DNA from 2 places in the Roseomonas sp. CCTCC AB2023176 genome. Region 2 is predicted to be linked to the other one. Evidence: riboswitches for the same ligand, from Rfam matches in the RefSeq annotation. Region 2 holds a riboswitch; the other holds the start of a gene.
The links. A riboswitch is a leader RNA that binds a small molecule or an ion and turns the genes downstream of it on or off. The one in region 2 is predicted to bind cobalamin.
Positions count from the first base shown of each region.

Region 1 (5,894 bases), 1.5 Mb from region 2:
ATGAACCCCGGCGGGTCCGTGAAGGACCGCGCCGCCATCGGCATCCTCGGCGACGCCGTGGCGCGAGGCGTCCTCACGCCCTGGCAGCCCGGAACTGTCGTCGAAGGCACCGCGGGCAACACAGGCATCGGCCTGGCGCTCGCCGCGAACGCGCGGGGCTGGCGCAGCATCATCGTCGTGCCGGAAACGCAGAGCCGCGAGAAACTCGACTACCTCCGCATGATCGGCGCCGACCTCCGTCTGGTGAAGCCCGCCCCGCTCTCGTCCCCCGACCACTACACCAACTTCTCCCGGCGCATCGCCGAGGAGGAATCGGCGAAAGGTCCGACGATCTGGGCCGACCAGTTCGGCAACCCAGCCAACCGCGCGGTCCACGAAGCCACCACCGGCCCCGAGATCTGGAACCAGACGAACGGCCGCGTGGACGCCTTCACCTGCGCCTGCGGCACCGGCGGCACGCTCGCCGGCGTCGCCGCCGCGCTGAAGGCCCGCAGTCCGAAGGTCCGGATCGTCCTCGCCGACCCGCACGGCAGTGGCATGTACGCCTGGGCGACGACCGGCGAAGTGAAGGCCGAGGGCAATTCCATCACCGAAGGCATCGGCCAGGCCTCGAAGGTCCCGGCCAACCTCGAACCCGCGCGCCCGCACATCGACGACGCCGTCCGCGTCTCGGACGAGGACGCGCTGAAATACGTCTTCGAACTCCTGTCCGAGGAAGGCATCAGCGTCGGCGGCTCCGCCGGCATCAACGTCGCTGCCGCGGTCGCCGTCGCGAAGCGACTCGGCCCCGGCCACACCGTCGTGACGATCCTTTGCGACGGTGGAGCCCGCTACCAGTCGAAGCTCTTCAACCCCGACTTCCTGCGGGAGAAAGGCCTGCCGGTTCCGAGTTGGATCAGGACTTGAAGGTTACCGTCTCGGCCGCAGCAGATCGGCTGTCACCCGCGCGAGAACGCGTTCGCGCTTTCCGAAGCCTGCCTGCGTCACGAAGAGGCGGCCTTGTTGCATCAGCCTCGCGGGTGGTCCTGGATGGGCAAGGCAGTGACCAAGGGCGGATGCCCGAAGGCTCTCGACCAGGCGAGGAACTGGCGAGAATACGACCGAGGGCTGGTCGTGCGCGGTGACCTGACCGCAAGGCTATCGCGCCATCTGGCCTGGCATGCATCGGCAGGTGCGGGCCGACGTGGCCGTCCCGGGGTTTTCGTGGACGCGGCGATCCAGGCGGCGCCGACGCGGAGAGTTGCTCTACCAGCCGCCGCTGCGAGACGCACAGGGCATGGCGGGGAGCCTCATCCGGCTGGCGGGTCTCGACGAGCCGGCGCCGCTCTACCGCGCGCTCCCACGGCAGCAGAGGAGCCTCACGATCACGGTTCCCTGCCGCGGCCGGGGTGGGCATTTGCACCGTGTCATCGACCGCAAGCGGCTGAAGGTGCTGGGTGAGGGCAAGTGGAAGGTGAGCAAACACGCGGCCGCGGGGCGCCGGGTCTGGCGCAAGCTCCACCTGATAATCGACGCAGAGGGCAACGACAGGCCGATCTGGTCGTGCCCCCGGCGACGGAGCGGCAAGCGGTGGAGTAGGCGAACCGCCGCAGCGTCCGGGCGGGACGAGACGCTACGCGCCTTGGGGCACCCCGGCCGCCTGCCGTGGAAGCGATGGAGCGGGGACCATCGCCGCAGCCACGCCGGGCGACCGAACAGCGCTACCACGTCCACTTGCCTCCCATCGGCAGCCGCACCGTCGCCGGTCAGCCGAAAGACGCATGGGCGTCCCGTCGATCCGGTCGCGCAGCATCCCCGCGTGACCGCTCGGGGGGGGCGCGGGGGTTGAGTGCCGTGCCGCCGTCCGCCTCGCCGGAGGGGCCGCCCGTGGAGGACGGCCCCGTCCGCGTCAGGCGAGTTCCGCCCTGAGCTGACGTGCCGCGGCGACGAGGTTCTCGACGGCGGGACGGACCTCTCCCCACCCCCGCGTCTTGCAGCCGCAATCGGGGTTGAGCCAGAGCCGCCGCAGCGGGATCCGTTCGGTCGCCTGCCGGGCAAGCCGGACCATCTCGTCGACCGACGGCACACGGGGCGCATGGATGTCCCACACGCCAGGCCCGATCTCGTTCGGGTAGTCGAAGACCTCGAAGGCACGCAGCAGCCCCATCCCGCTCCGCGCCGTCTCGATCGAGATCGCGTCGGCATCCATCGCCGCGATCGCGCCGATCACGTCCCCGAACTCCGCGTAGCACATGTGGGTGTGGATCGCCGTGTCGTCGCGCACGGGGGAGGTCGCGAGCCGGAAGCAGGCGACGGCCCAGCGGAGATAGTCGTCACGATCGGCGGCGCGGAGCGGCAGGCCCTCCCGGAAGGCGGGCTCGTCCACCTGGATGATCGCGATGCCCGCCGCCTCGAGGTCCTGCACCTCGTCGCGGAGGGCGAGCGCGATCTGGCGGCACGTGGTCTCGCGCGGCTGGTCGTCGCGGACGAAGGACCACTGCAGCATCGTCACCGGCCCGGTGAGCATTCCCTTCATCGGGCGCGGGGTGAGCGACCCGGCATAGGCCGCCATCTCCACGGTCATCGGCGCCGGGCGCGTGACGTCGGCCCAGACGATCGGCGGTGCGACGCAGCGGGAGCCGTAGGACTGCACCCAGCCCCCCTTCGTGAAGGCGAAGCCGGACAGGCGTTCGCCGAAGTACTTCACCATGTCGTTGCGCTCGAACTCGCCGTGCACCGGCACGTCCACGCCGACCGCGTCCTGCCACGCGACCGCCTCGGCCGTCAGGCGCCGGATCTCCGCGTCGTAGGCGGCGCCGGTCAGCGCGCCGCGGGCGAGCCCGGCGCGCAGGCGCCGCACCTCCGCCGTCTGGGGGAGGGAACCGATGGTCGTCACCGGCAGGGCCGGGAGGTTCAAGCGGGCCTGCTGCGCGGTGGCGCGGACGGGGTAGGGGGATCGGCGCTGCTCCATGTCCGGCGTCACCGCCGCGAGCCGGGCGGCGACGGCGGGGTCGCGCAGCCGGGCATCCGCTGCGACCTCCCGCCGCACGGCATCGCTCTCGGCGAGCGCCGCACCCACGGCGCCCTCGCCCTCGTCGAGCGCGCGCGCGAGCGTCCGCACCTCCGCGAGCTTCTCCCGCGCGAAGGCGAGGCGTTGCCGCAGGGCGGGATCCAGCGCCGTCTCGCCCGCGAGGGAGAGCGGGATGTGGAGGAGCGAGCAGGACGGGGCGACCATCAGCCGCCGCTCTCGCCCCGGCGCCGCGCGTTGCAGCGTCTTGAGCGCCGCGCGGAGATCCGTCCGCCAGACGTTGCGGCCGTCCACGAGCCCGAGCGAGAGCCAGCGCCCGGTCGGCCAGGCCTCCAGCGCGGCGTCGAGGCCGTCCGGCGCGCGGACGAGGTCGAGATGCAGGCCCGCGACGGGGAGCGAGGCGATGAGCCCGAGGTTCTCCCGAAGACCACCGAAATAGGTCGCAAGCAGGATCTGCAAACCCGGCGCCGCCGTCGCCAGCGCGTCGAAGGCGACGCCATAGGCTTCCCCCGCGCGCGACGACAGTTCCGTGACGAGGCAGGGCTCGTCCACCTGAGCCCATGTCGCGCCGGCCTCGGCCAGGCCGCGCAGCGCCTCGGCGTAGGCCGGCAGGAGCCGCGGCAGGAGGTCGAGCGGATCACCGCCGTCCCCCCGCTTCGAGAGGAGGAGGAGCGACACCGGGCCGAGGAGCACGGGGCGCGTCCGGCAGCCCTCCGCCAGCCCCTCGCGGGCCGCTGCGGCCCATCGGTTCTCGAGGAGGCGCGGTTTCGTCGCGTCGGACAGCCGGGGGACGAGGTAGTGATAGTTCGTGTCGAACCACTTCGTCATCTCGAGCGCGGGGGCGTCCGGGGCGACGCCCGCCGCGTGCTCGATCTCCGATCCGCGGGCCCCGCGCGCGAGCGCGAAGAGCGTGGTGAGCGAGGCAGGCCCCTCGCCGGACCAGCCATAGCCGTCCGGGATCAGTCCGAAGGCGAGCGCCGTCTCCAGGACATGGTCGTAGAGGGCGAAGTCGCCCGAGGGAACGTGACCGATCCCCAGGCCCGCCTGGGTCGCCCGCGCTCCCGCGCGGAGTGCGGCAGCGGTAGTGAGGAGGTCGGCCTCCGCCGTATCCCCCGCCCAATGGGCCTCGAGGGCGGTCTTGAGTTCGCGGCGCGGCCCGATGCGGGGCCAGCCGAGGTTCGCGGCGATCGTCATCGCACGGATCTCCTACGCCCGGTGCACCCAGCCCGGCCGTTCGGGGTGGCGCGCCCCTGCCTCGGGCAGGGTGCACGGCGTCGGCAGGTCTCCTGGCTTGCGGGTGCCGGGCGTTGCCGCCCCTCGTCGCCGGCCCTCCCTTCCCGCGCGGCTGGCCGCGCAGTGGGCCGCCCCCCGGACGGGGGACGGACGAGCCGGCGGCTTCCCGCCGACAGTTGCTGGGGCAGCCGCCGACTAGGGGTGGACCGGACAATCCCCGGCCCGCCCCGCACGGCGTTCCCTCTTCGCCCGCTCGCGCGGGACCAACGCATCATAAGGATATATTTATATCTTGTGTGGGAGCAAGATGTGTCTTCCGACGGTACGCGCCGCAGGCGCGGCCACGCCCTGCTGCGACCTTCCCGCGCGGGACGACCCTGCCGGAGACGTGCGGCAGGTCGCCCTGCGCTGAACGCGCGCCGGAACGGCCTTACTGGTGTCTGCGCGATGGCCGCCTTCGCGGTGCTGGGGCCGGGGCTGCCGAACCTCATGCTCGCGATCGGCGGAACATGGCCCCGCGGTCGCGCAGCGGGTGCGGGCAGGAGGACGTCACGGCCGCGCTGACCTGCGACGCGCCCCCGAACCGGATCCTGCTGCGGCCCGTGCTCGCGAACGCCTTTCCGTCGCGTTGGAAGCGGCGGGGCGCCTGTCGCGATCGCGATGCCGACGGAGGCGGGACCCGCTCTCCTGAAGTCTCTCCAAGCCGAACCCTGGGCCTGCGCCAGGATGATGGGGCATGGGCGCGAGGCATGTGTCGCACGGGCGGATCGACACGCCGACCTTCTTCTCCATCTTGCACCGGTCCAGCGGCTTCCTGCCCGGTTCGGACGGGCATCGGCCTGCCCCGGTGCGGCGGCCCTTCATCGCGGGGGAGGAGCGGCTGATCATCGCGGAGCCGCCCATCCACCACCTCGACGTCGCGCTGGCTCCTGCGACCGCTGACGCTCCTCGCGGCTACTTCCGGCGCCGAATGCGCCGACGCGTCGGGGCCGACCGAGGAGTTCCGCGTTCCGCCTTGGGTCGCCAACACCCGGCAGGGCCGCCTTCGGCCACGCCCGGACTTGCGGTTTCACACCCGGTGTCGTCGTCATGGGGGCGATCGAAGGCCGACAGCTTCGGGGACCTGCCGCGACGCGGGCGCGCAAGACCGCCAATCCCTGCTCAAACCTGTTTCTGCTTAACCAAGACTCCGCTTGAGAGGGCGACGGGGCATACGCTCTCCGCGCGCCCGGGTCGCAAGGAACCCCGGACCGCCGCGTCTGGCGCCGCCGCGCGCCGCGTTGCAGAAGGCGCGCGGCAGTGAAGGGGAAGGCACGGACAGTGCAGAACGGCTCCGGCGCGGTTCGGCTCGGCATCGTCGGCTTCGGGATCATGGGGGAGCGCTTGCTGCGCGCGGCGCTGGACCACGACCCCGGCGTGCTACGCCCCGCCGCGGTGTGGGACCCCTCGCCCGCGACGGCCGCGCGGCTCGCTGACGTGACAGGCGTGGTGCCCATGCTTGGCTCGGCCGAAGCGGTGATCGGGGCCTGCGACTGCCTCTACGTTGCCGCACCGCCGGCGGCCCATCTCCCGCTCGCTCGCGCCGCCCTCGACGCCGGCCGCGCCGTGTTCCTGGAAAAGCCGCTGTCGCACGACACGCGGGCGGCCCGGGACT
Region 1 covers NZ_CP170086.1:3,470,558-3,476,451, forward strand. The annotation lists gene ACE7GA_RS17375 (cysteine synthase A) at 1-906, shown strand, start outside; gene ACE7GA_RS17380 (transposase) at 1,160-1,828, shown strand; gene metE (5-methyltetrahydropteroyltriglutamate--homocysteine S-methyltransferase) at 1,889-4,201, opposite strand; cobalamin riboswitch at 4,266-4,523, opposite strand; gene ACE7GA_RS17390 (Gfo/Idh/MocA family protein) at 5,561-5,894, shown strand, end outside.
Region 1: linked by a shared signal. The riboswitch ahead of metE (5-methyltetrahydropteroyltriglutamate--homocysteine S-methyltransferase) and the one ahead of ACE7GA_RS24960 (TonB-dependent receptor plug domain-containing protein) in region 2 are both predicted to bind cobalamin.

Region 2 (5,894 bases):
GGTGGAGCGTCAGCTCCCGCACGATCGGGACCATGAAGCGGTTGAAGCCGAGCCGGTCCTGGATCGGCAGGTATCGCGGCAGGTCCCGCGCGATCCGCTCGGCCATCGCGTCGGCGTTGTCCAGCGCGTAGCGCCAGCCGCGGAGGGTCGCGTCCTTGAAGCGCTGGACCAGTTCGGGGTTCTGCGCCGCGAGTTCCGGCGAGGTGATGAGGCTGTCGCCGTAGAAGGCAATACCGTAGTCGGACGGGCGCATTTCCGCGAAGTCGAGGCCGAGCTCCCGCATCTCGAAGGGCGCGGAGAGGATGTAGCCGAAGGTCATGTCGTACTCGCCCTCGGCCATCGCCTGGAGGAGGCGGTTCGGGGCCTTCAGGACGACGTTCAGCCGGGCGGGGTCGATCCCCTCGGCCGCGAGCATCGCCCTCAGCTCCATGTCCAGCAACTCGTTCCCCTGGTTGCGGCCGAGCCGCAGGCTCACGAGGTCCGCGAGGGAACGGACGTCGAGGTCGCGGCGGTAGTAGAGCCGCGTGCCCGATTGCTGGAAGATCGAGGCGACGACGACGATCCGCGCCCCTCCTGAGAGGGCAAGGAGGACGCCGGCGTTGCTCGTCCCGAATTGTGCGCGGCCTTCCGATACCTCACGCACCGGCGACCGCAGCGGACCGCCGCCGTCGGGGAAGGCGGAGCGGATCTCCACGTCCAGCCCGGCTTCCCGGTAGTAGCCCTGCCAAAGGGCGGCGTAGTAGCCGGCGAACTGGAACTGGTTGTCCCATTGCAGCTGGAGGACGACGCGGTCCTGCGCACGGGCCGGCAGCACGGCCAGCAGCGACACGAGGAGGGCGAACCCCCACGCGCCCATCCGCCGCCCGGTGCAATGCCAGAACGGTGCCTCCACATTCGCCTTATGACCGGGCCCTGGCGTGGGCGGTAAGGGCCCGCCGGGCCCCGCGCGATCACAGATCGCGGCGCAGGCCGTCGGCGATCTTTTCCGCCGTCATGATCACCGGGAAATTCAGGTTGGCGCAGGGAATGGTGGGGAAAAGCGAGGCGTCGCAGACCATCAGCCCTTCCACGCCGATCACGCGTCCCGCCGGATCGCAGACGCTTCGCGGGTCGTCGGGATCGCCCATGCGGCAGGTTCCGCAGGGGTGCCAGACGCCGCCGACGTGGCGCCGCAGATGCCGCTCCAGCGCGCCCTCGTCCGATAGCAGCGTGGCGAGCGGGGCATTGCCCTCGCCGGCCATCGCCAGCACCCGCGCGCGGAAGGCGGCGCTGGTATCCATCAGCGGCGCGGCGAGCGCCGTGAGCGCGCCGTTGGTCCGCGTCGGGCGGAGCAGGCGCTTGACCCGCGCCGAATAGGTGCTGGGGAAGACGTCGAGCACCACGCCTGCCAGCGCCGGATCCACCAGAACGGACGCGGTGAGGCGGAAGGCCATCGCGAGCCGCACGAGGTCGCGGGAATCGGAAAGCAGGTTCAGGTCCACCGCCGGCGGCGTGCACGGGTCGGGCGAGACGAGGCTGACGCGCCCAATGGAGTAGGACTTGTTCACCCAGGAGAAGAGCGTACCGATCCGCCGCGCGACGGAATGCCACCCCGACCGCGCCTGCATCGCCACGTGCATGTCGCCTGGCGGTGTGCCGTCGAGCCCGGAAGACCAGCGTAGCAGCGCCTGGAGGTGGTAGCGATCGCCGCCCGTCATCCTCTGCCCCGGACGCAGGAAGGCCGATACGCCGATGGACGGATGTTCCATCAGGTTGCGCCCCACCCCGTCGAGCCGGACCGCGACGGGGATGCCCAGGGCCGCGAGGTCCCCCGCCGGCCCGATGCCGCTGCGCATCAGCAGCGCGGGCGAGTGGAAGGCGCCGGCGCTGACGATCGTCATCGTGGCCCGCACCGTCTCGGTCGCACCGTCGGGATTCCGCAGCACCGCGCCCGTCACGCGCGTGCCGTCGAGGGTCAGGCGCTCGACCGGCGTCCCCGTGCGGATCGCAAGGTTTGGGCGGGCGCGGACGGCGGAGGTCAGGTAGGCCGTCGCGACGGAGGCGCGTTGCCCTTCTTCGTCCAGGTTCGTCGCGGCCGGAAAGGTCCCGTCCTCCCACGCCCCGTTCTGGTCGGCGCAGGCGGGATGGCCTCGGGCGGTCAAGGCGTCCTCGACGGCGCGGACGAAGGGCGCAAAGTGGTCGCGCCGCACGCGGCGGATGGGGAACGGGCCGTCGCGCCCGTGCAGTGGGTCGTCCGGCAGGTCGAGGTCGCGCTCGGCCCTGCGGAAGAAGGGCAGGACATCGTCCCATCCCCAGCCCGCGGCGCCCGCCGCCTCCCATTCCGCGTAGTCGGCGGGGGCACCGCGGTTGGCGCCCATGCCGTTGATCGCCGACCCGCCGCCGAGGATGCGGGCCTGCTCGTAGCCACGCGCCGTCGGGGCGTTGGAACCGTCATGACCGAAGCGCGCCACCAGCCCGGGCCAGACGAAATCCGGGTTGAAGTAGGCCCGCCCCGGATAGGGGAGGCGATGGAGGCCGGGACCGCACCGGCCCGCAGGTCGGGCCCGGCCTCCACCAGCAGCACGCGGCGCCCCGGGTCCTCCGACAAGCGGGACGCCAGCACGCAGCCGGCGGAGCCGCCGCCGAGGATCAGGACGTCAGGGCCGGACGACATCGGCCCAGGATGCGCCGGGCAGCGCGGCGTTCAAGCCCGCGCCGCGCGGACGCCCCCGGATCGCGGGACGACCTGCCCCGGGGGGATCAGAACCGCCCGCGCGCGCCGACCAGGACCGAGCGCCCGGCGATCTGGAAGCCGTTCGCCGGCTCGAACCGGCTGTCCGTCAGGTTGCGGCCTTCCAGGAACAGCGCGACGGGCTCCGTCACCTGCCAGGTGCCGACGAGGTTGAACACCGTTCCCGCCTTGTTGTCGCGCGACACCGCGAAGGACGTGCCGTTGTCGCGGTAGGACGCGAAGGCGCCCTCACGCGACCGGCCGTAGATCAACAGTTCCGGCGCGATCGTCACGCCCTCGACCGGCCGGACCGAGGCGTTGATCGCAATGGTCTGCTCAGGACGGCGCGCCAGACGGTCCCCGGTGCGGGCGTCCCGCGCGTCGGTGACGGTCCAGGCGAGTTGCGCCGTCAGCCAGCGCGCCGGTCGCAGCGTCGCCGCGATCTCCACGCCCTTGATCCGCGCGCGGTCCACGTTCTCGAGCGAGTTGAAGGCGGCGTTGAAGTTGATCAGCCCGGTGATCCGGTTGTCGAAGTAGGTCGCGCCGAGCGTCGCGAAGTCGCGGTTCCCTGCGACCGCCAGGTCGAATTCCGCCCCAGCCTCCCAGCCCGCGCTCGTCTCGGGCCGCAGGTCGGGGTTGCCCTGGAAGGTCGTCCCGATCCGCCCGAAGCGCTGGTAGAGCGACGGCGCCTTGAAGCCCGTGCCGTAGGAGGCCCGCACCCGCGCCGAAACCTCGGGGATCTGCAGCACGGCACCGAGACGGTAGGTGGCGGCGGAGTTGAAGCCCTCCGGCACGTCGTTCCGGAAGCCTGCCGTCAGGTCCAGGCGCCGGAACAGACGGACCTGGTAGGCCGCATGCGCCGCCGTCGTCGTCTGCGTCGCGTCCACCGTGGTCCGGAAGGTCGGCGAGCCGCTGGCCTGGCGCACCTCCTCCTCCTCCGCGCTGACGCCGAAGGAGACGAGGCTCTGGTCGAAGACGCCCATGTCGGGCAGCCGAACCTGATTGCCCCAGTCGAGGGAGTCGCGGCGTCCGCGGAACAGGTCGTCCGTCGTGGCGCGGGACAGGCTGTCCGGCAGGTTGGTGTAGCGGCGCCGGTCCTCGGTGCGCGCGATGCGCAGGCCGGTCGTCCAGACATCCAGGGGACGGCCTTCCAGCCGGATCTGGCCGGTCCACCGGCGGTCGTCGAACTCGTAGTTCGGATCGTCGTTCGGGACGTTGTCGATGCCGCCCTGGTTCTCGCGCCAGTTCAGCAGCGCCTCGGCCCGGAAGCGGTCGGACGGCGTCCACCCGACGCGCGCGGTGGCCGAGACGCCCCAGAAGCCGTCGCGCTCCCCCGTGTTGCGGGTGAAGCGGCTCGCGGTCGCGTCGGAGCCACGGGTGGAAAGGCTGCGAATGGAGAAGAGGTAGTCGAATTCACCGACTGTCCCCGTGATGCCGGCGCCCAGGCGCAGCGTGCGGAAGGACCCCGCCGCGGCCTCCCCGAAGACCTCCACCGGCCGGTCACGCGGCGCGCGGCGCGTGACGATGTTGATGACGCCGCCGATGGCGGAGGAACCGTAGAGCGCCGAGGCCGGGCCGCGCAGGACCTCGATCCGGTCCACCTCCAGGCCCAGCACGTCGTTGCCGAAGTTGAAGGCGCCGTTGGGGTCGGAGGCATCGTTGATCGGCACGCCGTCCAGCAGCACCAGCGCGTGGCGGGACGCCGTGCCGCGAATGAAGGCGCTGGCCTGCTGGCCCGGGCCACCGGCCTGGATCAGGGCCACGCCGGGCACCGTCTGCAACGCCTCCGCGACGGTCTGGTAGCCCCGTTCCTCGATGGTGCGGCGGTCGATGACGGTGACGCTGCCCGGCACGCGCTCGATCGGCGTCGGGATGCGCGTCGCCGTGACGACGGTTTCGGTGATCGCCGCAGTGGGCTCCGGTGGGGTGCTTGCCGGCGGTGGGGGCGCCGCCGTCTGGGCAAGGGCAGGGCTGGCGGCGAGGGCCGCGCCCAGGGACACGGCATAGGACAGCAGAAGACGTCGCACGGGGATCTCCCTTCGGCGAACGGTCACGGTCTGCCGCGCGCAAGTCGGGCGCGCGACGGTGGACGCGGTTCGCCTGCGGACGGGATCACGGCGAGCTTCCGCACGTCGTGGCCCGTTTGCTCCGTGCGCCGGTGCACCCCGCCCGGGCGCGCGCGAAACCCCTCCGCGTCGGCCGGTCTCCTGGCTCGCGGCGTGGTGCATGCGTCGCTTGCACCGGGGTGCACGCTGCGCACGCGCCGGGGAGCCCGCCTTCTCGCGGTCCCGGGGGACCGCAATGGCGTCTGGGCGCCCGAACGCCGCCTACAGTTGCGGGGGCAGCCGCGGATGGGCGGGGCAACCTCGTCGAGGGCACCCCGCGTCGCGCGTTCCCGTTTCAGCCCTCTCGGGCCACCGTCGCGTGCGGCGGTGTTAGCACCGCGCGCGCATCACATGAAGTAGTTGAAGACCTCGACGCCGAACCAGCCGATGGCGATGAGGATGCCCGTCGCGAAGGCGCAGCCGAGGATCGTGAGCGCGATCCCCCAGCCCACCGCCTTGCTGTCGTGCTCGATGAGGCCGAGCGCCATGACCATGTTACCGAAGGCCGGCGGACCGTTGGTGCCGGGCCCCGGCAGGATCAGCATGATGGCGACGTAGGCGGACAGCCAGCCGAAGACCCGCCGCCCGAACTCCGTCGTGAAGGGGCCGGGGCGGGGGCGGACGTAGCGTTCCACCCGCCCGAGCCATTTCGACGAGGCCTCGGTGAAGCGGAGGATGTCCGCGCGCTTCAGGCTCTGCCGCGCGACGAAGGCGGGAAGGCGGGGCTGCGAGAAGCCGAGACCCATCTGCACGCCGAGGATGAGGATCGGCAGCCCGAAGACGCTGGCGAGCCCGGGGAGCAGCCCGGGCAGCAACAGGAATAGGATCAGCAGTCCGAAGGCCCGGTCGCCGAAGGCGTCCACCATCTCGCCGAGGTTGATGCGCTCCCCGGGGAAGGTGGCGGCGACCTCCGCCACGAGGCGGGAGATCGGGGCGCCGGCGTGCTCCGCCGCGCGACCTTCGGGAGGACCCGCCTCCCCCGCTGCGCTGCCGTCCAAAGACGCGGTTCCCTGATGAGGCCGTCCCGGGCCGGGGCCTGTGCCCCCCTGCGCCGTGCCGCGCTTGTAACGGCCGGCGCC
Region 2 covers NZ_CP170086.1:4,977,427-4,983,320, reverse strand. The annotation lists gene ACE7GA_RS24975 (ABC transporter substrate-binding protein) at 1-856, opposite strand, end outside; gene ACE7GA_RS24970 (GMC family oxidoreductase) at 951-2,450, opposite strand; partial or broken gene ACE7GA_RS24965 (NAD(P)-binding protein) at 2,546-2,653, opposite strand; gene ACE7GA_RS24960 (TonB-dependent receptor plug domain-containing protein) at 2,740-4,737, opposite strand; cobalamin riboswitch at 4,890-5,147, opposite strand; gene ACE7GA_RS24955 (exopolysaccharide biosynthesis protein) at 5,163-5,732, opposite strand.